3 regions of the Paenibacillus sp. Cedars genome follow, and region 2 is predicted to be linked to each of the others. Evidence: riboswitches for the same ligand, from Rfam matches in the RefSeq annotation. Region 2 holds a riboswitch; each other region holds the start of a gene.
What was found. A riboswitch is a leader RNA that binds a small molecule or an ion and turns the genes downstream of it on or off. The one in region 2 is predicted to bind thiamine pyrophosphate.

Region 1: another riboswitch for thiamine pyrophosphate. It lies ahead of tenA (thiaminase II); the one in region 2 lies ahead of B9D94_RS25655 (ABC transporter substrate-binding protein).
Region 3: another riboswitch for thiamine pyrophosphate. It lies ahead of B9D94_RS09205 (YkoF family thiamine/hydroxymethylpyrimidine-binding protein); the one in region 2 lies ahead of B9D94_RS25655 (ABC transporter substrate-binding protein).

Annotation. Positions count from the first base shown of each region.
Region 1 is NZ_CP020866.1:4,759,220-4,769,820, reverse strand. It holds gene B9D94_RS23615 (MBL fold metallo-hydrolase) at 14-625, shown strand; gene B9D94_RS31130 (hypothetical protein) at 651-815, opposite strand; gene B9D94_RS23610 (histidine phosphatase family protein) at 1,006-1,551, shown strand; gene B9D94_RS23605 (hypothetical protein) at 1,776-1,964, shown strand; gene B9D94_RS23600 (DUF2087 domain-containing protein) at 2,193-2,798, shown strand; gene B9D94_RS31620 (hypothetical protein) at 2,795-3,070, shown strand; gene B9D94_RS31615 (hypothetical protein) at 3,063-3,437, shown strand; gene B9D94_RS23590 (YecA family protein) at 4,007-4,582, shown strand; gene B9D94_RS23585 (hypothetical protein) at 4,757-5,197, opposite strand; TPP riboswitch at 7,051-7,154, shown strand; gene tenA (thiaminase II) at 7,300-7,986, shown strand; gene thiM (hydroxyethylthiazole kinase) at 8,036-8,872, shown strand; partial or broken gene thiD (bifunctional hydroxymethylpyrimidine kinase/phosphomethylpyrimidine kinase) at 8,869-9,417, shown strand; partial or broken gene B9D94_RS31605 (bifunctional hydroxymethylpyrimidine kinase/phosphomethylpyrimidine kinase) at 9,790-10,053, shown strand; gene thiE (thiamine phosphate synthase) at 10,050-10,601, shown strand, end outside.
Region 2 is NZ_CP020866.1:5,242,272-5,252,872, forward strand. It holds gene B9D94_RS25645 (GGDEF domain-containing protein) at 1-302, opposite strand, end outside; gene B9D94_RS25650 (VOC family protein) at 623-1,012, shown strand; TPP riboswitch at 1,186-1,297, shown strand; gene B9D94_RS25655 (ABC transporter substrate-binding protein) at 1,411-2,442, shown strand; gene B9D94_RS25660 (thiamine-binding protein) at 2,531-2,824, shown strand; gene B9D94_RS25665 (ABC transporter permease) at 2,821-3,576, shown strand; gene B9D94_RS25670 (ABC transporter ATP-binding protein) at 3,635-4,474, shown strand; gene B9D94_RS25675 (TatD family hydrolase) at 4,573-5,388, shown strand; gene B9D94_RS25680 (aspartyl-phosphate phosphatase Spo0E family protein) at 5,419-5,595, opposite strand; gene B9D94_RS25685 (extracellular solute-binding protein) at 5,780-7,333, opposite strand; gene B9D94_RS25690 (carbohydrate ABC transporter permease) at 7,405-8,289, opposite strand; gene B9D94_RS25695 (ABC transporter permease) at 8,323-9,303, opposite strand; gene B9D94_RS25700 (helix-turn-helix domain-containing protein) at 9,658-10,601, shown strand, end outside.
Region 3 is NZ_CP020866.1:1,615,601-1,626,201, forward strand. It holds gene B9D94_RS09145 (ADP-ribosylglycohydrolase family protein) at 1-750, shown strand, start outside; gene rbsK (ribokinase) at 771-1,682, shown strand; gene B9D94_RS31420 (hypothetical protein) at 1,984-2,169, shown strand; gene B9D94_RS09160 (nucleotidyltransferase family protein) at 2,548-3,096, shown strand; gene B9D94_RS09165 (GNAT family N-acetyltransferase) at 3,400-3,534, shown strand; gene B9D94_RS09170 (class I SAM-dependent methyltransferase) at 3,570-4,277, shown strand; gene B9D94_RS09175 (NUDIX hydrolase) at 4,280-4,732, shown strand; gene B9D94_RS09180 (histidine phosphatase family protein) at 4,729-5,289, shown strand; gene B9D94_RS09185 (methyl-accepting chemotaxis protein) at 5,577-6,827, opposite strand; gene B9D94_RS09190 (class I SAM-dependent methyltransferase) at 7,020-7,742, opposite strand; gene B9D94_RS09195 (nucleotidyltransferase domain-containing protein) at 7,886-8,584, shown strand; gene B9D94_RS09200 (YjcZ family sporulation protein) at 8,700-8,795, shown strand; gene B9D94_RS09205 (YkoF family thiamine/hydroxymethylpyrimidine-binding protein) at 8,867-9,469, opposite strand; TPP riboswitch at 9,558-9,660, opposite strand; gene B9D94_RS09210 (sigma-70 family RNA polymerase sigma factor) at 9,898-10,386, shown strand; gene B9D94_RS09215 (hypothetical protein) at 10,379-10,601, shown strand, end outside.

The sequences.
Region 1 (10,601 bases), 480 kb from region 2:
GAATAGAAGCGTTTTGTTTACCAACCATATCCCCTCGGGATGGGATTTAAATGTCCAGCTTATTATGGGAGACCGGAATAATTACATCATTGATACGGGTCTGGGATCTTTGAACATCGAACCAGTTAAAGAATACATAAAGCACGACCACAAGCCCATCATTGTGATCAATACACATCATCATTGGGATCATATATGGGGGAATGGTTCGTTCCGGGACTGCACCATCGTATCTCACAAGCTATGCAGGGACATGATGGATTCCGGCTGGGAAGACATGATCCAGAAAAACAAGAGATTCATTGAGGGTGAAGCAGAATTGGTCCTTCCCAATCTGACATTCGATAACGAATTATATTTCCCTGAGGACCATATACGAATCATGTATACGCCAGGACATACTGTGGATTCCATAAGTGTACTGGATGAAGCGGACAGGGTGATCCATGTTGGCGATAATGTCGGAGACTCCATGGATGAAATCATTCCAAGCCTATACGTAGACAAGGAAATTTATATTCGGACACTGCTGAACTATAAAGAAATGGATTTTGACACTTGTATATCGGGTCATAATACCGTTTTGGATCAGCAGATCATAGAACAGATATTGAGCAAGCTTTAGGAAAACCGGGCAGCTCTGCAGTGCACTAGTAAATAACCGAGTGAGAAAAAGGGGGGAATCCCTCGTTATCACTCGGTTTTCTAGTATCCGTCAATGCGTTTGGATTTTGATTGTCGGTTGCCTCACCGCGTCCGGGTATGAAGATCACGCGGATAAAGCTGTTCGGAAGCAGGCGGATGAAGCTTGGCATCGAATGATTCCTCCTATCGGAAACTTGGGTTGGGCCGATTGTGAGATAAACCGAATTTATTGCCCGCCTTTTTTAACCGTAGAGAGTTCGCCTTATGTTGGATGATGGTGACCTCAATCTGACCGGTCATGCAGCCATGAGCCTTATCAAGGGTTCACAAGGATTAATGGGTTAAGGAGGTGCCAATTCCATGAAAAAATTATACGTCGTGCGGCATTGCCAAGCGGAGGGACAAGCTGCGGATGCTCCGTTAACTAGGGAGGGGGTCCGGCAATCGCATGCGCTTGCGGAATTTCTGTCCGACAAAGGGATAGACCATATGGTTTCGAGCACTTATCGCAGAGCCTATGACACCATATCGCCTTTGGCGGATCGCATGGGCATACAGATTAAACGGGACGAGAGGCTAATGGAGAGAGTTCTATCGGGCAAGAACGTTCCTGCATGGCGCGAGATGCTGCGCAGAACCTATGATGATATGGACCTGTGTTATGAGGGCGGAGAATCCAGCAACAGGGCGATGAATCGTGCGGTTCGTGTAGTGGAGGAGATATTGCAGAGTCCCAGCCAAAATGCCGTCATCGTGTCACATGGCAATCTGATCTCGCTCCTGTTGAAGTATTACGATAACCGAATCGGTTTCCGAGAGTGGGAGGCTCTGTCCAACCCTGACGTGTACCAGCTTAGCTTCCAACAATCAGATGTTCCGGATATACACCGAATATGGAGCCCTTAACGGCAGGCACGAAGCCATGTATGTAAAAAAGAATTCATAAGCATTTATTCCCTATATTTGGCGGCACGCCTTCCTCTATAATGGAATTGCACAGGTATAGCAGCGCGTGAATCCTAAAGATCAGACTTCATATAACAAAGGTGAAGCGCATTGTGGACGAGCTGTATATGTGTATGGGTTCGCAAGATCATTAGAGAGATTATGAAATAAAGGGGATATGAATCATGGCCAAAACCAAACGGGGCCGCGCACTATGGAACATGCCATCACGCGGTCGCGGCACATGCCCGGTATGCAGCACTTCGCGCATTAAGCTGCTCTACGTTGCCAACAAGTCTGACGGCACGGCGCTTAAGGTATGCAAGAGATGTCAAAATGCCGATCAGAGCAGAGTAGACGCGGCGGTTGTGTAAGCTGGGACGCAGCGATTAGCCGCAGTGTGCAAATCAGGCCGAGCGCCGAGTAACAACCAGAGTCATTAGAGACCCGTTCCTTCGATAGAAGGGCGGGTTTCTTAGTTTTGCTATTGAAGCCTATTTATCATGGATAGGTTTACATTTTATTCCTCATGGTTTAACATCTAATTTAACGATTGATAAATTAGATGGTTGTTAAATTATTTAGGGAGCTGAGGATTGGCTATGCAATTGGACAAAGTGGTCAGTTATCATAAAGCGCTGGCGGACCCGACCCGAATCAAGATGCTCATCCTGCTTGCCGAAGGGGAGTTGAACGGACAGCTTCTGGCTGAGAAGATTGGCGTCACACCGGCGACGATCACCCATCATGCTGCCAAGCTGCGGGAAGCGAGTCTCATTAATGAGCGCAGGGACAAGAACACGATCTTTTTTTCGCTGAATGATTATTTTATTAGAAATACCGCGACGGCGACGGAAAACCTGATCTATCAAAGAGTACGTTCAACTGGCGGCTCGGAGCGCGTGTTGGATGAGGATCAACGGATGAAGGATTCCGTTATGAAGAGCTTTTTCACTTCCGATGGGAAATTGAAGAGTATTCCTGCCCAGCTGAAGAAGAAACTCATCGTGCTCACGCATATGGTATCTCAGCTTGAAAAGGAACGAAAGTACAGCGAGAAGGAGATCAATGAGTTCATTAAGGGCTATCATGAGGATTTTGCGACCCTTCGCCGAGAGTTCATCATGCACCATTTCATGTTCAGGAATGACGGGGTGTATGTGCTGAATCCGCAAGAAATGTGGGCAAGGTGGAAGGATTTATCGTGACCACGGTTGGCATATTGGGAGTGACCCATGACGAGGGGCTGAGGCAGAAGTACAACTTGACCCTGGATGTCATTAAGGAGCTCATTCTTGAGTTCGAACCGGATGTTATTTGTGGAGAGGTCCTTCCGAGCAGTTGGAAGCAGTACCAGCAGGACAGATCCCATCGTGGATACTGGGGTGAGCCAGCCAGCGAGTATTGGGATTTGATCTTTCCGTTATGCGAAGAGAAGAAATATGAGTTCGTGCCGATGGATTGGGTAGAGCTTGCTTGATGTGTGGAACGATTTTGACCCTTTTCACAGTTACGGCGAGCTGCAAAAGCAGCAGTTAAATGCCGAGCTGGATGAGTGGTTTGAGCGGCAGCTGTCGACTTGGGCATCGGGTCCGATTCCTCTAAATTCAGCAGCGTACGATCGGGTTACGAAGGAGAAGTATGAATGGCTGGAGCGAATCAATCCGCAGGCCCATCTACTCAGGTGGGTATGCCGGCATCTGATCATGAATCAGCGAATCAAGAATGCTATTGGGCAGCATGCGGGAAAACGGCTATTATGTATTGTAGGCGCAGACCATAATCATGCGCTGTATGAAGGGCTGGCCCCGGTAAAGGATATCCAGCTGGTATATCCGCTGAGGTAAGGCGCGGCCAGTGCAAGTCCCTTAGGGGGTCTTGCAGGCTCCAAAGGCGCGCTCGCGGCTCGCGCAAGTCCCATAAAGGGACTTGCAGCTCCGAAAAGAGGCGCTCGAGCCGGCAAAAACAACAAGAGTCAAGGAGCTGTTTATCGCTTGGGGACAACTTCATAGAGAAAGGAATCGAGCTAGGCTGCGCAAGTGACGACTCGGCGTCAGGGGATATTGGGATCGCTGTCTGTGACCATTGGGCCGGGCCAAATGTGCCATATGATGCGGATCTATGGAAACTTTACCAAAAATGGTACAAGTCTATTATAGGTTCTAACAAATTTGTTACATCCTACTTGCGCTATGACGATATTATAGAATAATATGAAAGAGCGCGGCTTTCATAGTGGAAAACTCGCGCTTTTTTTGCTATCTAACTTGCCTGAGTACCTCCTTATCGGAAGCCCCCCTATAAGAGAGTGTGATGACGAGTAAGGCCGGCATGCCTTAAGTTCGACAGGCTTGAGATGCGCATTTTTATATTTTCCATGTATAATAGAAGAAATCATTCAAATAGGAGCTAGGAAATGAAAAAGCTAGGAAGAAACGATCTATGTCACTGCGGAAGCGGCAAAAAGTACAAAAGATGTTGTCTTGAAAGAGATGAACGCACGGTTTACGGTAAAGTCATCCAGTTCCCTGGTGCGAAAGCAGCAGAGCCTAAGCTACAGGTCGATCAATTGCAACAGATGATTAACGACAAGCTGGGGTGGATGGATTGGAACGACGATGAGCATCGCGAGCTTGCAGAGTCCGTGTTTCCTCAGATTTGCAAGGATTACGAATTGCAGGATGAGCAGCAGCTGTTTCAAGTGTTCAGTCTCTTGATGGTCTGGAACAGCTTCTCCAGAGAAGCCAATCCGAAGTACCGCAAACAGGGCGGATATGCAAGTGCGTTAGAATATATAGTAACCTCATCGCTGAACATTTCAACGACGAAGGCTGATATTGCGAAGAAGCACGAGGTTTCCGTCGCCACGTTGACGCGCAACAGCGGTCAGATTCAAGACTTTATGGATGGAGTAGCGGCATCCGGTGACGACGCGAACGTCGACGATGAAGAATCCGATGGGGAAGACAAGGACTTGTCCTTGGGACGCTAGAATTCGCTTAAAATGAAATCGAATTGAATGCGGATTCCTCGCATTCCGGTATATAGCTGTGGTCGCTCCAATGGGAGCGGCCACTTTGCGTTGAATAAGCCAAGCTGATCACATGAAGGCACTGGATATTACAATCTGATCACCTATGGTGGATTCGAGTGATCAGCACAACCTTTACCCCCTTCGTGCCCCTGTCAGCATCCAGCCCAGGGCAAGGCCATACGCCAGATGCCCGGTCAGCCAGAACGCCAGGGCGGCGAGGTCGGACAACGCCGGTGTGCGAACGGACAACGCCGTGGTGGGGAACAGAAGAAGTCCAACGGCAAGACAGACCAGGATAACAAAAGACATGCTGCGTTTACGAGACCATGCTTTTTGCTGCAGGAAGAGGGTTAGAGCCATGCTCAGCAGGACGGAGATTAGAAGGTGCAGCATAAACTCGGTGAGTTCGGATAGCTGCAGTTCCTTCAGGACAGGCACGTAATCAACGTTCAGGAGCAGCGTGTAGACTTTGTATGAGGTGAAATGCTCTACCATATTCAAGATCAGTCCAAGGATGATACCGGCGGCAATGCCTGCCCAGACCGATTGGGTAAACCTGTACTTACGCCACATGAGCGACATTCCCCCTTTAGTTGCCATTGTATAACACTCGTCTATTGGAGTGAAACGAATCTTCACTGTAGATAAGAGCGAAGCCGACTACGCGGGGAAGGGCAATGAACATAATCAGATAACCTAATATACTAGCCTGGTCGCCAACACCACTATCTCACGAGTAACCCTGGTTCGTGCCGCTGTCCTCGACATATTATCGGACTCTAGATCCGCTATTTACCTCAATTATGCCCGTTTTTTGAATTTTGCGGACTCAGGATCCCTTATTACATCATAAAACAACCAAATTGCTGACTCATATCACAAATAGCGTATCTCATGTCCGTTAGTCTCAAAAGTAACATTTTTCTAGCAAAATAACGTATCCTCTATCCGTTAGCGCAAGAGTAGCATGCCCATGCCCACCACCGCCATCAAACCACCATAACCATAACCATAACCATAACTATGAATAACCATCACCACCACGACTACCACCATTTCAGCGCAGCAGAATTTCTTCAGATGATGCACGGCGTTACGAAGGTGCAGCCATCCCGAATGGGCGTGAGCTCTGCTGCGCCAACACCACTATTACGCGAGTAACCTTGGCTCTTGGCGATGTCCTCGACATATTATCGGACTCTAGATCCGCTATTTACCCCATTTAGTCCCTTTTTTGAATCTAACGGACTCAGGATCCCTTATTACCTCATAAAACAGCTAATTTACCGACTCATATCACAAATAGCGTATCTCATGTCCGTTAGTCTCAAAAATAACGATTTTTCAGCTGAATAACGTATCCTCTGTCCGTTAGCGCAAGAGTAGCATGCCCATGCCCACCACCGCCATCAAACCACCATCAAACAACCACCATAACCATAACCATAACCATGAATAACCACCATCACACTACCACTATTTCAGCGCAGCAGAATTTCTTCAGATGATGCACGGCGTTACGAAGGTGCAGCCATCCCGAATGGGCGTGAGCTCTGCTGCGCCAATACCACTATTTCACAGTAACCTTGGCTCTTGGCGATGTCTTCGACATATTAAAGGACATCAGATCCGCTATTTGCCTCATTTAGTCCCTTTTTTGAATCTAACGGACTCAGGATTCCTTATTTCCTCATAAAACAGCTAATTTACCGACTCATATCACAAATAACGCATCTCATGTCCGTTAATCTCAAAAGTAACACTTTTCTAGGAAAATAACGTATCCTCTGTCCGTTAGCCCCAAGAGCAGCATGCCCACAACAATCACAACCATCATAACCATCATAACCATCATAACCATCACAAACCCCCGGTATTATCGTAGATCCAGGTGAGTTGATTGTGCCCATAACCACACCCATAACCATCACAAACCCCCGGAGTATTACCGTAGACCCAAGTGAGTTGATTGTGCCCACACCCACACCCACACCCATAACCATCACGACTACCACCATTTCAGCACAGCGGAATTTCTTGAGACTGCGTTACGAAGGTGCAGCCATCCGGAATGGGTTTAACAGCTTTCGATTGGTTCGTCATCAATAGGCTCCTCTTCAAATCATGTATTTGAATTGCTCGGATGTACTCATTATGGGGATATGCCTTTGAAGCGTCTGTGTTTCAGTGTATCGAGATCAGTTTTTATGCGAACATGGCTATTCTGGTACGATGCGGTGTCCTAACATTGACTCCGTTTCTTCCCTTGGCCCTGGTGCAGATTATCTATCCAAAATCCTTCGCTAAATCGCTCAACAACGAGCTCACCTGATATTGCACAGGTTCGTGCATAAGAATTTCGTTAACCAACGGTTAACGTTTGACACCATCCAAAAACCTATGTACAGTAATAGACAAAAGAATAGGAAGTCCACTAGGGGAGCCGTTGGCGGCTGAGACAAGAGTGTATCTTGGACCCTTTGAACCTGATCTAGTTCGTACTAGCGTAGGAAAGTGGAGCCTTCGTATATAAGGCCTCGGTACGTTTTTCTATCGTACCCGGGCTTGTTGACGAAGCCGCTCCAGTTTTCGGGGGCGGCTTTTTAGCGTTGCCTTGAAGGCTGTGTGCGTAACCGGACTTCCTGCTTTTCAATTCATGAGAGGTGGGGATAAGTATGAGTTTCACGCAAGAGCTTCGCAGGCAGTCGGATGGCATTTTTCAAGCGATTTTTGATCATCCCTTTGTGAGAGGGATTGCTGCAGGAACATTATCGAGGGAACAACTGATTCACTATGTGAAGCAGGATTTTGAGTATTTAAACGCCTACATGCGGATTTATGGCATCGCCATATCCAAATCTACCAGCAGGAATGAGATTGCGACTTTTAATGAACAGATTTCTTTTATTCTGAATAGCGAGATTCATCCGCATCAGAACTTTTGCGCTGCCGCAGGGGTGACCTACGAGGAGCTTCAGGGGTATCCGCTTGCGCCATCCGCGCATCATTATATCCGTCACATGTTGACGGTGGCGCATGAGGGCAGTCTTGGCGAGATTATGGCAGTGCTGCTGCCATGTCCCTGGACGTATCTGGAGATTGGCCGCAAGCTGCTGGATGAAGTGAAGCCGGATGAATCTCACCCGTTCTATGACTGGATTTATTTTTACGGCAACCGCGGGGAAGAGGCGACGGCGAAGTTTTGTAACGGTGTCGACCTGTGGGCGGAAAGCGCCACAGCGGCGGAGCGGGAGCGGATGACGGAGCATTTTATGCTGAGCTGCCAGTTGGAGTACATGTTCTGGGACATGGCTTACAAGCAGGAGGAGTGGCCGGTGCAGATGCAGGCTGCGGTGCTGTAAAGAGTAGTGTCTGTAACGATCTAGCATAGATAAGAGAGGCTGATTTCATATGAATATATGGGAAAAAGAGGTTTCGGCGCTTTTGAGCAAGGTACAGCAGACGAGCCCCCTCGTTCACAATATGACAAACGTGGTGGTTACGAATTTTACGGCTAACGGCTTGTACGCGCTGGGCGCGTCGCCGGTAATGGTATATGCGCCGGAGGAAGTGGCGGATATGGCTGCCATCGCGGGTGCCGTGGTGCTAAACATCGGCACGCTGAACCGCGAGCTGGTAGACGCGATGATTACCGCCGGGCAATCGGCGAATGCCCATGGCGTACCGGTTCTATTGGACCCGGTCGGTGCGGGCGCGACCCGCTTTCGGACGGAGTCGGCGCAGCGGATCCTGCGCGAAGTGAAGGTTTCGCTGGTGCGCGGGAATGCGGCTGAAGTGGCTCACCTTGTTGGAGAGGCCCGCGAGATCAAGGGTGTTGACGCAGGAAGCAGCGGGGACCTCGGCAATGCCGAGCTTGCGGTTCGGGCTGCGCGGGAGCTGGACACCATGGTGGTGATCACGGGTAAAGAAGACGTGATCACCGACGGGACTAATGTTCGCATCATTACCGGCGGCCATGCCCTGCTCACAAAGGTCACCGGAGCAGGTTGCCTGCTGACCTCGGTGCTGGGTGCTTTTGCCGCAGTTGAATCCAACCTGCTGCTTGCAGGCACAGCGGGCCTCGCCTTCTATGGCGCAGCCGCCTCCCGGGCAGCGGAGCGTACGGCTGATCTTGGGCCGGGGAGCTTCCAGAATGCTTTCCTGGATGAGCTGTCCAAGCTTCATCCAGGTTCGCTGCAGGGTTACGCGGCCATCCGTGAAGCTGCTGCTGCAGGTGGTGCCCGATGACAGAGGTTCGCGTACCCCGGGCGTTGACCATTGCCGGATCGGACAGTGGAGGCGGTGCCGGAATCCAGGCGGACCTGAAAACCTTCCAGGAGCTCGGCGTGTACGGCATGTCGGCTATAACCGCCATTACCGTACAGAATACTTTGGGGGTTCACGGCGTCTATCCGCTGCCCCCGGAAGCTGCGGCGGAGCAGATCGAAGCGGTAGGCTCGGACCTTGGGGTAGACGCATTGAAGACCGGGATGCTGTTTAACGCTGAGATCATCCGTCTTGTTGCTGATCAGATCCATAAATTTGGCTGGGAGAAGGTTGTTGTTGATCCGGTGATGATTGCCAAGGGAGGCGCCGAGCTGCTGAAGAACGAAGCGGTGCTTGCAATGAAAGAGCACCTCCTGCCACTGGCGTTGGTGGTTACCCCTAACATCCCGGAGGCGGAAGTATTGGCAGGGATGCGCATTCGGACGATGGAGGACCGGCGAGAGGCTGCAAGGCGTATTTATGCGCTCGGTCCGAAGATCGTTGTTATTAAGGGCGGCCATGATGAGGGAGGACCTGACCGAGAAGATAGGGATCACGAAGAAGCACGGATATATGGCATCAGCGCAGGGGCGGATCAGGAAGAGAATTTAGAAAAACATTTGGAAGAACATTCGGAAGAACATTCGGACAAATACATGAAAGAGATTTTGGCAGAACACACAGAAGAGCAGATGGAAAAACACATGGACAAACACCAGGAGGATCACATAAACGATCACATGGAAGATATTTTGAAAGAGTCCACGGAAAAGCACATGGAAGTGCATCTGGATGTTGTGAATCATCCCGATGATCAAACAAGAACAGCCATGCACCCGGAGAAGTATGGTCACATGAACTCCCCCATTTTCAAAGCTGTAGGAAATGATAGAGATCCTCAAGTCATCGATCTTATATATGATGGTGCTGCCTTCACGGAACTCAGCGGGAAGCGGGTGAATACCGTTCATACACACGGGACCGGCTGCACCTTCTCAGCAGCAATCGCTGCAGGCTTGGCTCAGGGCATGAGCGCATTCGATGCCATTCGAAGCGGGCGCTCATTCATTCAGGCGGCCATTGAAGACGGCTTGAACTTGGGGCAAGGACATGGGCCGACAAATCATTGGGCGTATCAACGTCGTCTGGGGGTGCTCCGATGACGGGGAGGATCGCACCCGAGATGATGAGACAGCATCTGCGAATGTACCTCGTACTCGGCAGTGTGAACTGCATCGCTGAACCGGAATGGGTTGTGCAGGAAGCCATAGTCGGCGGTGCGACCATGGTCCAGTTCCGGGAAAAAGGGCGAGCTGCGCTTACCGGCGAGCCAAGGATTCAGCTGGCACGCCGAATCCGGAATCTGTGCCGCCAGGCCGGTGTTCCGTTCATCGTCAATGACGATGTGGGGCTGGCTCTCAAGCTGAACGCCGACGGCGTGCACATCGGCCAGGACGACGAATCCGCGGCTTCCGTCCGTGAGCGGATCGGTAAGCGGATTCTTGGCGTCTCCGCGCATACAATAGAAGAAGCTCGCCGGGCGATCCTCCACGGCGCCGATTATATCGGTGTCGGTCCGATCTATCCGACCGTCTCGAAGGAGGATGCCAAACCGGTGCAGGGCCCAGGACTTCTGCGGGCCATGCGCGCAGCCGGAATCGATATGCCGATCGTTGGGATCGGCGGGATAACGGCAGAGAAGGCGGAAGAA
Region 2 (10,601 bases):
CAGAAATAGCTGGATATCTGGAAAGCGCTCTCTTTCCCGAACCCGAAAAAAAAGGAGGAGACGATCCGGGCCGCTGCATCGGCCATCAGTCCGATACTTACCATAAACCAAAACCTGCGAAGATGTGCCTTATAACGCCGGCTGACCCGGATTAAATACACGGAGGCGGCCATAGGAGCAATAATGACTAGCACACGCTGAAGCGATAAAGCATCAGGCATCCACAGAACAGTCATTATCTGAATAAATGCATATATAATGGCGAGTCGAATCCACAGATGATCTGCTGGAGTTGGACTCATAAGCACTCCCCCTTGGCAAAAAGGTAAGCTTGTACACGATGGATGATTTAGGTCTTTTGAATTAAGCTCTCTATTCCTCATGATACTTTTTACCCATCCAAAAGTAAAGACGAGGAAATCAAAGAAAAATCATCTATCCGGCACATCGCTAGAAGATCTATATAATGAAGTTTTTCTACTGGACGGGTGTACTTCAAATGCAAGGACTACACTCAATTAAACACGTGAAAACCTGAAAAGTTACTATATCAATCACCTACTTGACGTATAGGAATCATATGATATTATTCTTCATATCTTATACGAACCGGAAAGGGTGTATGGCAGTGTCACAGAAACGATTGGATCATGTTGGTATTGTAGTCCGAAACCTGGAAGCCACGATAGCGTTTTACACGTCGGTAGTCGGCCTTGAACTAAAGAATCGCCTGACTCATACCAATGGGGTCATTCAACTCGCGTTCCTCGGATTTAATGGAAGTGACGAAACGGAAGTCGAACTTATCCAGGGTTACAGCGACTCGCTGCCTTCGGAAGGAACGGTGCACCATTTTGCAGTCAGTACGGATGATATTGAAGAAGAGTATGCACGCGTCCAAGGACTTGAAGTTCCTCATCTGGACGAGGAAATCGTCACTCTCCCGAACGGCTACCGTTATTTCTTCGTGCATGGTCCCGAAGGGGAATGGATCGAGTTCTTCCAGCGTTAACCCGCACGCAGCACGGTATCCAACATTTCATCTCTTAAAATGTTCATATGCTGAACTCTTGGGCTGCCTAAACGCGGTTCCCTACATAAGGCCTGTCCTGTTCATGACCTTTTTCGAAAACTAGACAGGTCTTGGTGTTAGGACTATAATAACGGATGTACTGATCGAAACTTCATAAATATCGGGGGAGCTGGAATTTAGCCGGCTGAGAGTGTATCCGCTTTGATACTGACCCTTACACCTGATCTGGGTAATGCCAGCGTAGGAAGCCAATGTTTGCGGCAGCCATATTTGCCGTACTATACACTTACGCCGTCATGCGTCCTGAGATTATCGGGGCGTTTTTTTTGTGGAGTTACGAGGTAATAGAAATAGAACTCATAAGGAGAGAAGACACGATGAAGAAGGGAAGATGGGTCCCCCTGCTTCTCGCTTGTGTCCTGCTGATGGTTGCGGCCGGATGCGGTACAGGCGGACAGAACAAGAACACAGGCGCTGAAGGAGAAGACGCCAAGAGTCCTGGGAAACTCCGTGACGTGCAGCTGATGCTCGATTGGTCCGCCAATACCAATCACACGGGTCTGTATGCAGCGAAGGAGCTCGGATATTATGAGGAGGAAGGGCTCAACGTCCAGATCGTCCAGCCGGGAGCCGGTGGAACGGATACGCTGGTCGCATCCGGTAACGTGCCGTTCGGCATCAGCTATCAGGAAGGGGTAACCCTCGCCAGAACGCAAGGCTTGCCGCTCGTCTCCATTGCGGCGATCATTCAGCATAATACATCCGGCTTTGCCGCTCCCAAGGACAAAGGGATCGTGAAGGCTGGAGATTTCGAAGGTAAATCCTATGGCGGCTGGGGCTCCCCCGTTGAGGAAGCTGTCATGAAATCCATCATGGAGATCGACGGTGCCGATGTCAGCAAAGTTAATATGGTCAACATGGGCGATGCCGATTATTTTACTGCCGTCAAACGCGACATTGATTTCGCCTGGATATTCTACGCCTGGACGGGCATCGAAGCCGAGCTCCGCAATGAGCCGCTTGATATGATCTATGTGAAGGACTACTCTGACCAGCTCGATTATTACACGCCGGTCATCGTGACCAACGAGAAGCTGATCCAAGAGGACCCTGAGCTTGTCAAAGCCTTCATGCGGGCTACTTCCAAAGGATACAACCATGCTATTGAGCATCCTGAGGATGCAGCAGCGCTGCTCTCGAAGGCCGTGCCTGATCTGGATGCCGAGCTGGTTCTGGCCAGCCAGAAATGGCTGAGTCCCCGCTATCAGGATGATGCGCCTCGTTGGGGTGAACAGAAAGCCGAAGTATGGTCGGGGTATGCCGACTGGATGTTTGAGCGCAAACTGCTGGAGAAAGAGCTTGATGCAGACCGCGCGTTCACCAATGATTTTTTACCGGAACAACCATAAGGTCTTTTTCTATCAAGAAGAGAGTCGGCCTGACAGCAGGCTGTCTCTCTTTCATAATCATATCGCTGCACGAAAGGATGGATTATATATGGCGAACACCCTCTTGAGCATTCAAGTGATACCCCGGACGCCGGGTGGACGGGACAGCATCCCTTATGTGGATGAAGCGATCAAGGTTATTGAGGATTCGGGTGTGAAGTACGAGGTCCATGCACTGGAGACAACCATGGAAGGAGAACTCTCCGAGCTGCTAAAGATCGTCGAGCGCATGCATGAGGCGCTGGTGAATGCGGGAAGTCCCAGCATCATATCCCAGGTCAAAATCGCACATCATCCGAGCGGCATCAGCATGGATAAGCTGACTGAGAAATATCGTCCATGAGAAGCTGGTGGAGCTCCGTCTGGCCGCCTGTTGTGGCGGTCCTCTTCTTTTTGCTGGTATGGCAGGCGGCGGTATCGATCTTCGATATCGAAAAATTTATTCTGCCTGCGCCAACGGCGATCGGATCCGAGGCAGTTACCGGTGCTGCCGGTCTTTTCCAGCATACATTAGCCACCCTGCAGCTAACCTTGATCGGGTTTATCATCGGAACAACAATCGGACTTGTGATTTCACTGGCTCTGCATATGGTGCCTTTTCTCAAAACAGCTCTTTATCCGCTTCTGATTCTTAGCCAGAATGTACCGACTATCGCCCTTGCGCCGCTCCTCATGATCTGGTTCGGCTTCGGCATGCTGCCCAAGGTTATTGTGATTACCCTGGTCTGCTTCTTCCCGGTGGCCGTTGCGGCTCTGGACGGGCTCGCCCGAACCGATCGCACCATGATGAATTACATGCAGATGGCGGGGGCTACATCATGGCAAATCTTTACCAAGCTGGAGCTGCCTCATGCCCTTCCCTCCATCTTCTCCGGGATTCGGATCGCGGCCACCTATTCCGTCATGGGTGCGGTCATCGGAGAATGGATCGGCTCCGACCGGGGAATCGGTTACTACATGATGCTGCAAAAATCCGGCTACCGCACGGATCGGGTATTCGTTGCGATTCTGGTCATCGTCCTGCTCAGCCTGCTGATGGTTCTGCTTATCACCCTGCTGGAGAAACGGCTGATCCGTTGGAACCGAAAAAGCTAATGCCCAGCAGTCATGGGCCAATACACGATCATCCTTAATGAAGGAGGTATTTCGCGATATGACACAACAAGTTGCTCCGCCGGTCCAGGGTGGGCTTAATCCCCCCTCCGTGGAAGCCTCTCGAACGCCTGCGCTGGAGGTACGAAACCTTCGGAAAACCTTCCGCGACCGACGCAGCGAGGTTCATGTGCTGGATGACCTTGCGCTTCAGGTACAGCCCGGTGAATTCGTCTCGATTATCGGGCCGTCAGGCAGCGGAAAAAGCACACTTTTCCACATCATCGGTGGCTTAACGGCTCCTGATTCCGGCTCAGTCTTCATGGATGGTCGTGACGTAACGGGAAAAAAAGGGCTCATTGCCTACATGCCTCAGCAGCCTGCCCTGTTCCCTTGGCGAACGGTGGAGGACAACGTGCTGCTTCCCGAGGAGCTCAGAGGAACCCAGAAGGCCGTCGCCAGGGCAAATGCCCGGCGCTGGATGGAACGGGCCGGACTTGCCGGCTTCGAGAAGGCGTATCCGCATACCCTCTCAGGAGGGATGCAGCAGCGGGCCGCCTTCCTGCGCGCATTGATGAGCCCGCAGGAAGTGATGTGCCTGGATGAGCCCTTCAGCGCACTCGATGCACTGACACGCAGTGATATGCAGCGCTGGCTGCTCGATATATGGGAGGAGACGCGCCGTTCGGTGCTGATGATTACCCATCATATTGAGGAAGCACTTCTGCTCTCCGACAGCATCTATATTCTGTCGGCGCGGCCTGGGGCCATTTTAAAACGAATCGAGGTCCCGTTCCCCCGTCCACGCCGTGAGGAAATTCTGCTGGATCCATCCTTCATCACGCTGAAAACCGAAATATCCGCCATGATGCGGGAGGAGCAGCAAGAACGCGGACAGTAACAACGTGAACCGTAAACAGAATAATCATTCATCATCCAGCTTCCATCACATCAATGCCACAGAGCTTCGAGAAAGCTTGGTAGAAAGGGTATGTAACGATGAAATCACTAACGCAAACAGGGGCCGGAGCTCCACTGTTAGACACCCACATTCATCTGGACCGTTATTCGTTATCCGATCAGGAAGCGATTGTGGCGGATATCCGGCATAGCGAGGTTCAGAGCATCATCTCTGTCTCTATGGATCTGGCTTCCTGCAAACGGAATCTGGAGCTGTCCCGGCTGTACGGAACAATGGTACGGGCTGCATTCGGTTATCATCCGGAGCAGCCTGTCCCCTCCTCTGCTGAAACGAAGGCGCTGCTGGACTGGATGGAAGAACATGCCGATGACATGATTGCCGTCGGTGAGGTGGGTCTCCCCTATTATGCAAAATTAGAAGCTGAATCCGAGGGCCGTTCGTGGGATAACCGTCCATATGAATATCTACTGGAACAATTTATTCTTTTTGCGAAAAAGCATCATAAACCTGTGATTCTGCATGCTGTATATGAAGATGCGGAAACCGCATGTCGCTTGCTCGAAAAATATGGCGTCACCCGTGCCCATTTCCATTGGTTTAAGGGCTCTCGTGACACCTTGCTGCGGATGGCGGGTAACGGATATTATATCTCCTTTACGCCTGATATCCTGTATGAAGATGAAATTCGTGAAATTGCTCGCCTGTACCCCGATCATCTTGTTATGACCGAGACCGATGGACCTTGGCCGTTCGAAGGTCCCTTTGCCGGGCAGATGACCCACCCTCGGATGACCTCCGCCGTTGCCGCTGCCTGGGCAGAGCTTCAAGGGGTATCCGTGCTTGCGGCGCGGGAGCGGTTATACGAGAATGCCGTTCGCTTATACGGACTATAAGAAAAGCTATCCATACGCCAAGTCGATTGTTCAAGCAATCGGCTTGTTCTCTCTAAGGACTCGATTATATTGATTAATCAGTTCGTCGAGCACAATCGATTGTCTGAGGACTTTGGGATGATTAAAATCACGATACCGCTGCTTTATCTTGTGAAGCTTGTGCCGCTCTCGCTCGATATCAAACTTTATGCCTTCCTTCGTTTCCATGACTTTATGTCCTCCCCTCATGTAATATTTTATACTTTAATGTAAAATTATAGGATGTATGATATTAGACATCAAAGACTTAACATGAGGGGCTGTTTTCGATATTCATGCCTCTAGAAAAACACCCGCGAAAAACCCCGCAATGCGTGAATTCACACGCATTGCGGGGTTTGGGATCACTCCATTATTTTGCAAACTTCTCTTGATATACCTTCGTCATCTCTTCCGTAATTTCCGCCATTTTCGGATCATTTTTTATCGTCTCAATCAATTTATCGTACGACTCAACCGGTTCTTTCCCGGTGATGACCATGACACGCATATCCTCCACTTTCTTGGAGATTTCTGGATAGTATTTGTTATAGGCTTCCGAATACAACTCTCCCGAAGGATTCGGAACCTGCACCGTCTTGCGCTCCGTGACGATGTCTACGTTCCGTGTGTATACTTCATCCGGCATCCCTACCGCGTTGATGGCCATGTCGTCACTTACAAGGTGAATGAAATTGTTCAGGTTGCCGTCACCTGTCTTATCCTTGACGGCCTGCGGCGTTGCAACCTTCTTCCCGTTCTCGACCGTGTAATGGACGCCTTCAATCCCGTAGGTCAGCATCTCATTTCCTTCCGGGCTGTAGCCATAGTCGAAGAGCTCCAGAATTTTTTTCACTTTTGCCTCCGGCACTTTCTTCGGAATCAGGTACACTCCATAGTACGGAGATCCTGAAGGCGTATACTTCACTCCGTTTGGATTCTCCAAGTAGGCAAGCGGCATCAAATCAGCCTTGGGATCCACATTTTTCACCGCTTCGCCAGTTACCCACGCATGGTTCATGGACATGCCGCCTACCCCTGCCTTGGCACTTCGCATCGTATCCATCACCTGCGAGAACTTCATGATCGCAAAATCTTTGGGGAACAATCCTTCTTCATAGGCCTTTTTGATCCACAACATGGCCTCCTTGGACTCGTCCGACGTAAGGATAGGAGACAGCGTATTATCGGCCTCCAGCTTCCATGCCCCTTGTGTTTCATTAAAGAGATTATAAATGTAAGCAAGTGCGCCGGGATTCGCCGCATATGGAATTTCATCAGCCTGTCCGTTACCATTCGGGTCCTGCTCTTTGAAAGCTTTTAACACATTATGAAACTCATCCAGAGTCTTGGGCGTTTCCAGCTCAAGGGCATCCAGCCAGTCCTTGCGGATCATCGGGAACACACCGCCGCCATAGCTTGGATAGTATCGCGGAATGACAATGTTCTTGCCGTCCACCTTGGTGATCTCCCACATGTCCTTCAACTCTTCGCGATTTAAATTCGGGTAGTCTTTAAGAAAAGGCGTCAAATCCCAGAACACCCCCTGCTTCAGCATCTTCTGAAGCTGAGGGTTCTGCATCGTTTCCACAAAAGTAACCTCTGGAAGATCACCGGATGCGAGCATGACATTGATCTTCTCTTCAGCCGTGGATGGGGACAGCCACGTAATGTTCAGTTTGGTATTGGTGTGTTTCTCCAGCTCCTTCCAAAGCGGATTGGTGTTGTCAATAAATTCGGTGGCATAGTTCAAGGTCTGGATCGTAATGCTGGTAGGTTCACTGCTGTCTGTTCCTCCCACGTTATCGCTCGAGGCGCTACCAGCCCCGCTGCCGCAAGCACTAAGCAAGAGCGAACTTGCCAAGAGCAGCAGCCCTGTCATTTTTAAAAACGGCTTACCTGACTTTGGTTCCATGTTGTTCATCATTAGACCTTCTCCCTTATTTAGAATTATTCGACCTGACTGATCATGGTGGCAAAAACAGACCGTATATCGACTCATTCCTTGACGGAGCCCACCATCGCCCCTTTCGCGAAGTGTTTCTGCAGGAATGGATACACTAACATGATTGGAACGGTTGCAATAACAACCGCTGCCATCTTCAACGTTTCCGTTGGAACGGGGCGGTTCACTTGGAAGGCGAATCCTCCGCCACTGCCCGAACCCATTGTGGTTGGATCTACAAGCATATTCTGCAGCAGCACCTGCAGCGGCCACATTTTCTGGTCATTAATAAACATCAGTGCGTTGAAGTAGGTGTTCCAATAACCGACCGCAAAGAACAACCCGAAGGCTACCAGCGCAGGCAGCGACAACGGCAGGATAATCCGCCAAAATACCCCGATATCATTGGAGCCGTCGATCATCGCGGCTTCCTCCAGACTTTCCGGGATGCTGTCGAAGAATCCCTTCATGAGCAGCACATACCACGCACTGGTCAAGCTGGGCAGGATAAGCGACCAAATGCTGTCAATGAGTCCCACGTTACGGACGACCAGGTACAGCGGAACCAGCCCTGGCGTAAAGAGAAAGGTGATTAACACCATAACCATCATGGCCTTGCGAAACCGAAGGCGTTTACGGGACACCGCGTAAGCCAGGCCCCCGGTCACGAGCAGGCTGAGCAGCGTGCCCACCGTAGCCAGAAACACGCTAACGGAGATCGAAGTGACAAACAAGCCGTTGGACAGCAGATGCTTATAAGCATCCAGCGTCCAAACGCGCGGCCACAGAATCAGGCTTCGTTGATAATACTCCACGGGATCGGTAAACGACAAAATAACGGTATAGTAAATGGGAAATATCGTTGCCAAACCGATGATCAGCAGCAGACTGTTATTTACAAGACCAAACAGCCTTGTTTTCCATCCTTTTTCATGCATGCTTTTCTCCTCCTTGTCTTCGCCGATCTGTTGTTAGTACAAGCTTTCTTGACCGTATCGCCTTGCCAATCGGTTGGCCGTAACCACCATAATGACACCGACAATCGATTTGAATAATCCGATAGCTGTACTGTAACTGAACTCACCCTGACGAATCCCGACCCGGTACACATAAGTATCGAACACTTCGGCTACATTGGTGACAGGTGCATTCATCATCAGATAGATCTGTTCGAATCCCGTATCGAGGATCGTGCCCAGGCGCAGAATCAACAGAATCAGGATCACGTTACGCATCGCGGGCAGGGTAATGTGCCACATCCGTCTCATCCGTCCCGCACCGTCCATGACCGACGCTTCATATAATTGCGGATCCACTCCGGCAATGGCGGCGAGGAAGATGATCGTTCCCCATCCAATCTCCTTCCAGATGGACTGCGCCGTCAGCATGCCCCAGAAGTAGTTCGGGTTGGAGAGAATATCAACCGTCTGCCAGTCCATGGAGATTAACCACTTATTGAACAGGCCCTCCGATTGCGAGAACATCAGGTAGGTCAGGCCATAGATCAATACCCACGACAAAAAGTGGGGGATATACACCAGAGATTGAATGGTCCTCTTATAGATGGAGCTTCGTACTTCGTTCAGCATCAAGGATAGAATGATCGGTGCCGGAAAAAAGAAAATCAGGCTCAGGAAGCTGATCGCTAACGTATTTCGCAGCAGCATCCAGAAGTCATGATTGGAGAAAAACCGGGTGAAATGCTCAAACCCTACCCAAGGGCTTCCGAACACCCCAAAGTAGGGAGAATACTCTTGGAAGGCTATGACGAGATTCGTAATCGGAATATATTTGAAAATGATAAAAAAGATAAGGCCCGGCAAAGCCAGCACATACAAATACTTGTCACGCGCAACATCCGACCATATTCGTCCCCATTTTGTTTTGGATTTCAATGGAATGGGCGGCCTCCTGTTTCCTTTTGCCGACCGAACGGTTTCTTGTGCTTTCATCGTTACTCCCTCACTTTCAGCCTTGTCGTGTCGTCCAACATACCGTTCTCGGAACGTAACCTTAATGTAAACGGTTGCAAAATTACCTGCAATTCTACTTTTTTTCCGCAGGGCCTTGAATCCGGCTCCGGTCGATACAGTGCACGGCGAGTGCTGATTCTGCAAGGCATCTCTTATGTTCCATTTCCTTGGATTGCACTTTTTTTCCTGGGTGAATAAACAGCTTCTCACCAACACCAATAGGAAAATATGATCTTTTCAACCAATCCGCTCATTCGCTATGATAGTATTTAATCATTTCCGGCTTTCTACGATTTAGCCTTGAATTGTCTATGCCAACAGGGGGTTAAAGTAATGAGGCAGCAGAATCTTGAATCCGGTTTCAAAGGTATTATGTATTGGAGAAGCATCGCGCTTGCCGTGCTGTTGACATGCCTCCCCATCTCAGCCATAACCGCCGTTTACCTGTATGTGGGGAACCAGCATATGATCAACCAGTATCAGCAGCGCAACGAGGAAGCTCTGGTTGACGCCGCGAGACAAGTGGACGAGCAATTCACCCAGTTGGTCCATTATGCGCTCAATATGGTCGTGAAGCCGCATTTTAAGCCCTCCTTGTCCGACATGGACTTTGTATCGAATATCGAGGAGACAAACGAGCTGTTTAATACACTGAACCTTGTGGAAAACGCCGATCCCCTGGTGGATCAGGTCTATCTCTACATCAAAAAACAAAATAAAATCATGGAGCCCGACCTCGGGCTTCGAACGCTGGATCAGGCTCAGGATGCGTTAAACTTTAACAAACTCATGGAAGGGGATTCGGATATGTTCTGGGTCCATGACCTGGAGCGGCCTTTCAATAAGGAGAGGTCCTCACACGCACTCGTCATGAGACTTCCGTTCAACGGTCATACACCCTACGGCGCGATTGTCATCTACATCGATCCGTCGAAGCTGCATGTGATCCGCAATAGCGAGAATCTCTCGTTCCTGCTGGATGACCAGGGCCATATCATCGGGGAATCCGGAATGAGCCGCAATATGCCAAAGGCGATGAGCGCGATTCTGGAACAGCTGAAGCTGCCTCAGAATGCCCAACACACAAATCATTTGCGGATGAAGGTGCCAGTCGATCAGGATGTACTGCTGGTGAATACCGTTCAATTTGAAAAAATGCAGCAGAATTGGACCTATGTGTCCGGAACGCCGCAATCCAACATCATCGCTCCCACGAAGCCTTATACCCATATCATTCTGATCTGTTTTGCCTTTGCGCTTGCGGCTTCCCTGGGCGC
Region 3 (10,601 bases), 2.8 Mb from region 2:
CCAGTGACCTTGACCCCTTATGTTCGGAACACCTATACACAGGAGGACCAGATTCTGCAGGCGGTTACCCCGGTAGGCGGAGAGTGGAATGATATTCAATTCGTTATCCCGGATACCGAAGGCGCCATGATCGATGAGATCGGATGGATACTGGAGAGCCCTTCGCCGCTCTTGAATCGTGCCATCGGAAGTCTGTTCATCGGACAGTTCCGTGTTACCGGCTCGGCGGAATACAAAATTGATTTTGCTAAACAGGCCAAAGAATTCGCTTCCATCACACCATTCTCTCACCATAGAGGCAAGTGGGAGCTGCGTGATGGAGCGCTGCATTGTATAGCAGAAGGAGACACTTCATCCTATTCCGGAAATTATTATGCCGGTGATACCGTGGTTGAAGCGACAATAAAACCGATTTCCGGCACCAGCCATTGCCTGATTACAAGAGCGCAAGGCGTGATGCGGCATTATTTGGCCGGTTTTGACGGTCCGAATTCTGTCTCGTTTATTAAACAGGACTTCGGGACCAAGCGCTTGATTACGGCCAGATATGATTGGGAGCTGGGCGAGGAATATCGTTTAAAACTGGTGTCTGAGAAGGATCGCTTCATCTTGTATATTAATGGAGATAATGTACTGGAATGCAAGGAAACGGCCTATGCTCATGGTATGTTTGGCTTTGGCTGTCTGGAGGATGGCGAGAACGAGATTAAGGATGTTCACGTCCGTACATCAGGGCAGAAGTCGGTTTAGAAGAGAGGAGCGGGGTATCTTTGCGTAAGCTGGTTGTCATTGGAAGCATTAATATGGATGTTGTAAGTAATGTGAATCAGTTCCCTCAGCCGGGGGAGACCATTCATAGCAGCGGAACGTCGTTTTTTCCTGGAGGCAAAGGTGCGAATCAAGCGGTGGCGGCTGCGTCGGCAGGCGCAGATTGTGCCATGTTGGGTGCGGTTGGTCTTGATCCTTTTGGTGATACCCTGATTGCTTCGCTGGAGGATCGCCAGGTCCGGGTTAAGTCCGTGCTCTCCAAGGAAGGCACCTCAGGCATTGCGATGATTACCGTCAACAAAGAGGGTGAGAATTACATCGTCCTGTCCGAGGGAGCCAATGGGCGTCTGACCGAAGAGGATGTTGCGTCTGAGGTGAATTGGGATGCAGTATACGCGGTGCTGCTGCAGAATGAAATTCCGTGGCAGACGACGCGGTACGTCATTCACTCGGCCAGTAAGGCCGGTGTCCGCGTCTGGCTGAATCCGGCACCTGCGAGAAGTATCCCCGAAGAGGTATTTCCGCTGCTGGATACGCTGATCGTGAACGAAACGGAAGCAGGAGTGGTTAGCAGCTTGAGAGTAGATGACGCGGCTTCTGCCGAAATGGCAGCCGATTGGATCATAGCCAAGGGTACCTCAAGCGTCATCATTACGCTTGGCGAACAAGGCTGCTTCTATGGAAACGCACGCGGGGAGCGCGTTGCCGTTCCGGCTTACCGCGTGAAGCCCGTCGATACCACGGCAGCAGGAGATACCTTCATCGGCGCTTATGCTGCTGCTTGCACCGATGGTATGGAGACAGAGGAGGCACTAAAGTTTGCAACCGCGGCGGCAGCCCTGACGGTGACCCGTCCTGGAGCGCAATCTTCCATTCCGACCAAGGACGAGATACTGGCGTTTATGGATAAGTAATGTTCATGCTGTGTAAGAGAGAGGGCGGTTGGATGCCTTCTCTCTTTTGTTTTTTTCACCTCTTTGGTGCCTGAAGCACGAGAAGGTGTCAAATGTCGGCGGCGCCTGATCACTATAGTAACAGATATGGTGACGATCGCTCGGTGTATCGCCATACGTATAAAATAACGGTTAACGCATGGCTGTTGTCAAGGCATCTGTGTTGCAGGGAAGCTAATGAAACTGCCCGACATGTTCTGCTGAACCCTTTCATATATGTAAGAGTGACGATAATGAATCTATGAAATGGGGTATCTGACTCATGGCAAAACAAAAAAGAGGCAAATCACTTTGGCACTTACCTACTCGCGCTCGCGGTACATGTCCCGTATGTAAAAGCACTCGGATTAAACTGTTGTATCCTCGTACCAAATCGGACGGCACTGCGCTGAAAGTATGCAAGCGCTGTGATGGCGCATCCCAGGAGCGAGTGGATGCAGCAGTGTAGCGCTAAGAGCTGCAAGTCCCTTAGAGGGACTTGGAAGCTCGAGCCCGGCTCCGCTGATAGCTGCAAGTCCCTTTTAAGGGACTTGGAAGCTCGAGTCCAGCTCATCCCGGAGGCTTATTCACGTGTAACGGGCAAGCCTCCCCTCTCGTTGAATAACCCTGCTTTCCTTGCGGCTCAGGGATTATTTGGAATATAATAGTTTTACAATATGAGAGCATAGACCGTTTCCACGTGAGGCGGTCTATGCCTTTTTACACGGATTGAAGCGTGCTCTGTTTTTCGCATTCGGCCAGATCGTGGGATATGTGGGAGATAGATGAACATGTGAACGTGAGCGTGAACAAGTAACACTATATTAAACCAATGGCGGTGAATTGAATGTTGGAATTGCGGTTGAAGGAGTACATAAGGGAGCATAAGCAGCTGATGGATGATTTGGCTATCGTTCGAGATCTGGAGCTGTCGCAATGCTACATTGCGGCAGGCTATATTCGAAATTACGTGTGGGATATCCTGCATGGTTTTGAGAGAACCGACCGTCATACGGATATCGATGTTGTATATTTCGATCCCGATGATGTGTCGGAAGCACGGGATATCGATTTGGAACAGAAGTTAAGAGCAGCGACAAAGAATCCGAAATGGTCAGTCAAGAATCAGGCCAGAATGCATGTCAAGAATGGAGATGAGCCGTACAGCTCAACCCATGCAGCGTTAACCCAATGGCCGGAGACAGCTACAGCGATTGGTGTAAGACTGAACCGCGAAGGGGAGCTTGAGCTCTGCTGCCCTTACGGATTGGAGGATTTATTCGCTTTAAAGGTTCGAAGATGCCCGAATTTTCATAAGCGAAGCTATTATTTGGAGCGTGTTCGGAAGAAACAATGGAAGAATCAGTGGGCACGGTTAACAATACTCGAAGTTTAGAGGGGGAGAAGTTCTATGGAGATCCGTCCCTATCCACCGGGGATCTGGAGTCAAAAACCCCTTAATGAGAGCAATATAGGATATCCGGTATTGAAGGAGCGAATTTAGTGTCCGGATCGGATGAGAACACGGAAGCGGCACCCCTTTATCATACCTTTGTAGCCAGCCGACCAAGCGAAGCGGGTAGCGGAGATGATCCGCTGCCGGGAATTTTTAAGTTATGAGAATAACGGAGTTGCCACGCACTTCAGTGCACTGTTTACATAGAAAGAGCGGCAAGGGCAAGGAATTGGGAGAACGCTTGTGGAATTTGTAAAGAGGTGGGCTCTGGAGAGGGGCGACAATGTGCTGCTGACCAGCGGGAACAAACCCGAGCGCAAGCGTGCCCATAGGTTTTATGAGAAAATGGGGTTTCTCCATCGGGACTCCGGTTTGTGAAGACATTATAACAACATGACTGAGGGGTCTGTAGCATGGAAACGTTCAATCACGCGCGTGAGAAGGAAATGTTGTATCACGAGAAGTTTTATGAAGCGGCCGCCTTGTTTGAGCCGGGCAGCTGGTTAGCACGCCCCGTCCAGACGGTTATGGATCATCTGGAGTTGTTGCCTTTTCAAAATATGCGAGTGCTGGATCTGGGCTGTGGTGTCGGTCGTAACAGCATTCCGATTGCACAGCAAATCCAACCTGCAGGCGGTAAGGTTCTATGCGTGGATTTGCTGCCCTCGGCAGTGGACAAGCTCCGGCAGTATGCTGCCTCCTATGGCGTAAGTTCCAGCATTGAGGCACTGGCAGCGGATGTGCAGCATTATGACATCGCGAAGGATACCTATCATTACATCATTGCCTGCTCTTGTCTTGAGCATATGAGCTCGGAGGCCGCCTTTGTATCCAAGATCAAACAAATGCAAGCAGGAACCATGGATCGGGGAATTCATTGCATATTAATGAGTACGGAAGTGAAGGAAATCGATCTGGAGACCGGTGTGGAGGAAGAGGGGTTAATCGAGTTGAATTTATCCGCTGACCAAGCCTTCTCTATCTTTTACGAGCTGTATCCAGAGTGGGAGATATTAATGAAGCGCCAAATACAGCAGGACATTCAAGAGGTGAAGGACGGAAGGGACGTCCTCTTTCGAAGCCAGTGGATTACGTTCATTGCCAGAAAAGGAGTGTCGTGACCATGGAGAAATATACGCATCTCGGCGTTTATGGTGTTCTGATCCAGGATGATCATATTCTGCTGATCCAAAAAGCAAGAGGGCCTCACAAAGGGAAGTGGGATTTACCTGGAGGTTCCATTGAATTTGGAGAGGAGCCGGAGTTTACGCTGAAGCGTGAATTTATGGAGGAAACCGGACTGTCTCCGATAAAAGGCAGTATTCGCACAGCCATATCCTATACCATTGTGTATCAGTATGCCGAGAATCAGATGGAAGAGCTGCATCACATCGGCATCATATATGATGTGGAGCTGCCTGATGATCAAGCTGTTATTAAGGCAGAAGGGGATGGACAGGATTCCTTAGGAGCCAGATGGGTTCCGCTTGAGTCGCTGAGTCTGTTACCGTTAACGCCATTTGTTGAGATGATGATGGAGCCGGTATTGATTGAAGAAGCCGAGGGGGAAGCATGACAACTTTATATTTTGTGCGACACGCAGAATCCCCGTATAGCGAAGGGAAGGAGCGGTCCCGCGGATTGTCCGTACAGGGTGCAAGCGATGCCGAGCGAGTTAAGGGTTTGCTGCTGGGAGAGGGTATTGGGGTTATCGTATCCAGCCCTTATCAGAGAGCGAAGGATACGGTACAGCCATTGGCGGATGCCCTGGGTTTACCGATTACGATGCTGGAGGATCTGAGAGAACGGAAGATCGGGGATTTCCAAGGGAACTCATTTACGGATGCCAAAAGGAAACTGTTTAACGAACCCGATACCTGCTTCCCGGAGGGAGAATCCAGTAAAGATGCGCAAAGGCGTGCAGTCCAGGCAATGGAGGGAATTCTGGATACGTACAAAGGCAAGAATGTCGTGATGGGTACTCATGGGGACATTATGACATTAATGCTGCACCATTACGATCAGCGGTTCGATTATGAATTCTGGCAGGGAACGAGTATGCCGGACATATACCGAGCCGAATTTGAAGAGGGAAAACTCGTGAACATATCGCGGCTATGGTGTGAAGGCTAACAAGAAGCTCAAGTTGGTCCATAGTATATTGAATGTACAAAGAAACCGTTTCTTTCGTAAATGGTGGGTCGGACTTCCATTTTACCATAAGATGAATTCAGGATATTGGAGGGCAACAGCCGAATGGAGGAATGCTTCGTTCCGCAGCGGCAGCGTACTCATAACAGACAAAGGGGCCTCCCTCAGGTCAAGTGACTTTTGGGATACCCCTTCTGCTTTTATAAAAATAACAGCTTAACTAAATTCCTTATGTAGAATAGACGAATAACGAATAGACGTTATACTTTTTAGAATTTGAAAATATTGATGGTCTTCTGCAGTTGGAAGACGGCATTATTCATTGCTTCGGCTTCCTCAGCCATCTTCTGGATAGACGAAATCCCTTCGTTCATGGAAGCAGATACCTGCTCCGTTCCTGCAGCGGATTGCTGCGTAATCGCAGATATGTTCTGAATGGCGGAAGAGATGTTCTGCGCACTCTCCAGCATGGACTCGCTCTCCTTGGAGAAAGCTGCGATCTGCTCCGAAATATACTGCACGCTGTTTACAATCTGCATGAACACCAGCTCCGCCTCACGGATCATCTCGGTTTGCTGCCGTACGACTTCTTCATTGATCTTAATATTCTGTGCTGCATGTTTGACATCCGATTCAATGCTCCGTACCAGATTAAATACCTCGCGGGTGGAGGAAGTGGATTCCTCGGCCAATTTACGGACCTCTTGGGCAACAACGGCAAAGCCTGCACCATGCTCGCCGGCTCTGGCCGCTTCAATGGAGGCGTTCAAGGACAGCAAGTTGGTCTGATCGGCAAGCTCGGATATGGTTTCGGTGATTTTGGTAATCCCTCTGGCGCTCTTGGCCAGTGCATCGATGGATTCCGAGACTTTTCCGGTGGCGTCGATATTTCGCTGCATCCCCGCGGATTGTTTGGCTACGGAATCTCTTCCTTGCTCAACGAGTCCCAGCGTCTCGATAGAACGGGCGTTCATTTCATGGGTGGAGTGCGTATAATTGCTGACCTTCTCTTCGATTTCGCGGATGGAATGCGTCATCTCCGATACGTCCTCCGAGATTTCGTTCGCACCGACGGCCAGCTCGTTGGAGGAGAGGGATACTTGATTCATCACTTGAATAAGCTCCTGATTTTTATTCGAAATGCTTCGGCTTGATGTCATTACCTTGCGGGTAATGTCCGAGGTTTCCTGTAAAATTTTGCGAAGCTTGTCCACCATGCTGTTGAAGGTTCGGCTTAGATCGTTCATGCCTCCAACCTCTTCTACCTGGAAGGTAAAGTCGCCTTTGGCGATTTTGGCAGAAACGCTGGAAATTTCGGCGAATGAATTCGTAAGCGTTTTCTCAATAACGCGAGAAAGAGGAAGGGTAAGTCCAATTAAAGCCAAGACAAGTACCACGCCAATGATTGCTTTGCCCATTAGAATAAACGCAAGCAGCATTGGAACCGCAAATAAAGCGGCAATAAGATAACAGGCTGCAGTAATTTTTTGTGAGATTGGGAGTCTGTTGAACCATGCCATAAGAATGAGTCCTCCTCGACAACATAGGATATATTTACCATGATTATAGCATCGCCGGGCTGAACTAGATATAACGAATTGACAAAAAGTGTTGAAATGGGTCGAAAGAACTGATCTTTTGGAAGGGGAGGGGAAGCGCAGCTAACTAGCCAACAGACAAATCCCCTCTCGTTGCATAGATACGCAGCAATATTATTTTACGGCACGGAATAAGGCGGAAGCGAGATAATCGGTGTTATCCAGGATCATCCGGTCATGCTTGAATAACGTTTCCCATAACGTTACATCAAACAGAAGTCCTTTATCGCGCTGCTCAAATGTATCCAGATGACGTGTTTGCTCTTCCTTCAATTGTTCGTTGAAGTGGTTATACTCCAGAATTTCCTCCTGCTTAAAACCGCAAGCCAGCAAGGATTGTGCCCATTCTTCCCGCAGCATCAGATTCGGAATCCCGAAGAATTCCAGCAGTTCCTTGAGCTTTGGCTCAGGCATTGGCTTATTCAGCAGCAATTCTCTGTCCAGCAGAACGCCTCCTTGATCCAGAACGCGATAATATTCAGGGAGTGATCTCGACGTATCCGTGAATACGGTGACTGATTCGGCCATAATCAGATCAAACTGGTTGTCTTCAAAAGGCAGCTCGCACACATCAGCCTGCAAAAATTGCACGTCCATTTTCATGGCTTCGGCTCTGGTGCGTGCTTTTTTAATCATATTCTCATTGAGATCTATGGCCGTGACTTGATAGCCCATCTCCGAAAGATGGCATGCTGTCCTGCCTGTTCCGCAGCCAACCTCCAGAATACGACTGTTCGGCTCAATCGGATAATTCTTCAGCATTCTTAAGGTAGCCTCGAATCCGCCCGGATGCGCACTGCCCATACCTAATCTGGATAGCATGTGAATGTAGTTCATTTCATCTTCCCTTCTTCCTTGTAGTCATCATGAGGGTAATCGTTTATTTACCATATGATTAAGGTACGTTTGGGGTTTTTGCTGAATTAAATATTTTGAGCCCTTTTTTTCGGGAGCTATGAGAACAACTGGGGGAAATAGCCATGAAGAAGGAACCGATGGAGGCAGCAGAGCGTGTTATCCACCGTCATTATCCCGACTGTTTGCTAGGTGTACTTGGCGGCAGCGCAAGCAGAGGAGAACATAACGAGCAATCTGATTTGGACATCGTCATCCTTGAGCGGGACGGAGATGAGATGCGGAGAAAGACCCTGGAAGCGGATGGATGGATTGTGGAATTGTTTATATTGTCTTTGTCATCCTATCGTGAATACTTCGACGAGGGCGTGATGGCAGCCAATCCGACATTGCAGCGGATCACAGCGGAGGGTAAGGTGCTGCGCTCGTTGCCGGAAGGAGAAGCAGTCCGCGCAGAGGCCCAGCATGATTTGAATTACGGACCGATGCCATGGATGCAAACCGATATTGATGAATACCGTTACATGATTACGGAATATGTGCAGGATTTGAAGAATCCTAAGCGGGATGGCGAGAAATGGTTTACGGTGCAAAAGATCATGACGGTACTTTGCGAATTTGTACTTAGAGTGAATGGGGAATGGACAGGGGAAGGCAAGATGCTGTTTCGGCTGTTCCACCGTTTCAGCACGACCTTGGGAGATCAATTGGAGGTTTCGCTTTCAGCGATGTATCGACAGGATGATCCCTCCCTGCTTCTGGCATTCACAGAGCAAATGCTGAACCCGTTCGGGGGCATGCTTCTTGTGGGTTATGAGGAATAGATTTTAACTGGTGAGCAATAAGAGAGGTACATTAGCCGTGACGTTCGCCTTCCACGACCAATACAATAATCATGTGATTCGGTCACGTCATTCTTTAAATCCAGGAGGGATCTTCATGAGCGGAGTATATGGTGGTGGATGGGGTAATTCAGTAGGTATTATTTTGGTTCTCTTCATCCTGCTCGTAATTATCTCGAGTGCTTGGGTTTAATTCGTCAAGCTCTTGGAGCAAATCGCAAAAGCCCGGCATGCGCCGGGCTTTTGCCTGTTATATAGAAGTGATCACGGTCTTGGCTTGGCTGATGGACTGTGTGCAGACACGACTGCGGTCATGACAAGGTGACTGCTGTCCGATTGGATCGCATGCAAAAACGCATCTTCGAGGGATTCAAACACCTTGGAGATGGAGCCGTCCAACCGGCTGGCATAGTGAACGCTTCCGGCGAACGTTCCTTTTTCCTTAGCCCGATGCACCTCTTTATAGATAACATCCATGTAATGGTCTGTACCCAGTGGATAAAGGGCAAATTGGCAGGCTGTATCTATATCGGCATTCTTCCCAATCTCGCGATTCAAACGCTCCGAATCCTCTGACATATATACATCGGCTTCCGTATCACCAGGGCAGCCAATAGAATAAGTTCCGTTAAAGATGGTGTGCACACCGCTTGCTGCCGCATAAGCAAAAATCGCCCTCGTTACATCAAATACATGCTCCGCCCGTCCACGAATACAGGTGCTCACATCATCCGTCTGAATCCATACTTTCCCCGTGTTGACGGATTTCAGCGCGTCCATAATGACTTCCACAAATCGGTCAGTCATCGGAAACACCGAGAATCGGCATCCGACGATGCGACTGGTTCCACATGTTAGCTCACTCATTGTTGTTATCCTCCCCTATGATATAAATCCACGCAAAAAAACCGCACCCCGTGAAGAAAGTGCAGTTATGCCTACGTGAAAAAGTATAAACATAAATGCTACACTTCCCCACGCTAGTATGACCTAGATCGGGTGATAAGGGTTAACGGCAGCACGCCGTCTCTCAGCACATGGCACCCCTAGTACAGCCAACATGATATGCAGTTGGTCCCGGAACTATTGCCAGTTCAGGAAGACAAAGGTTTCTTGCTTGTGTTATTGTATCGTTTTGCCGGAAGATTTTCAATCATTCGATTTTTTTTTCGACATTGATCCAAATTGATGCAACCGATGAAAGACCAGACGCATCGTAGTTATAGAGAGGGGGAGATGGCCTGGATGTCATACAGCGCTTAAAACAAAAAGAAGAGGCGGCTCTCCGGGAATTGATGGAACAGTATGGAGATTATCTGCTTCGCACGGCGGTATTGCTGCTGCGTGACCGTCAAGCGGCTGAAGAGGCCGTTCAAGATACCTTTATCCAGGCGTTCGAGAATATCGCTCAGCTTCGTGACGGCGACAAACTTCGTAGCTGGTTGACCCGAATTGCAGTGAATCGATGCCGGATGCGGCAGCGAAAATGGGATTGGCGTCATATTTTTCCCATGCCGAGGATGGACCAGCATGTAAACGAAAGTGTACCTGCCGTGGATGAAATGCTGGGCGTCCATTGGCGTGAGGCTGAAATGATCAAATCAGTGCAGCAGCTGCCCTATACATACCGAGAAGTGATTACGCTCTATTATTATAATGAGTTGGGTGTTCAAGAAATTGCAGCGCAATTGCAGCTGAATATAAACACGGTTAAGGCACGTTTAATGAGAGGGCGGCATAAACTCCGGCAGATTGTTGTCGAGAAGGGGGAGAGCGATGCGTAGCGAAGAACAGGAAATGGCCGAACAACTAAAGCAGGAGCTGGAGGAAATTCGATTCCTGGGCGCAGAGAAGGTGATTTCTCGCACATTTCCAAAATCCAGCCGCGAACGTTTGTCTTCCTTGTGGAATAAGGAAGTAGAAATTTCTGCTGCCGCAATTGGTTGTTTTGGCGCAGCAGCGGCCGTTCTGCTGCTCGGAGGTTTGTTATGGAGGGAAG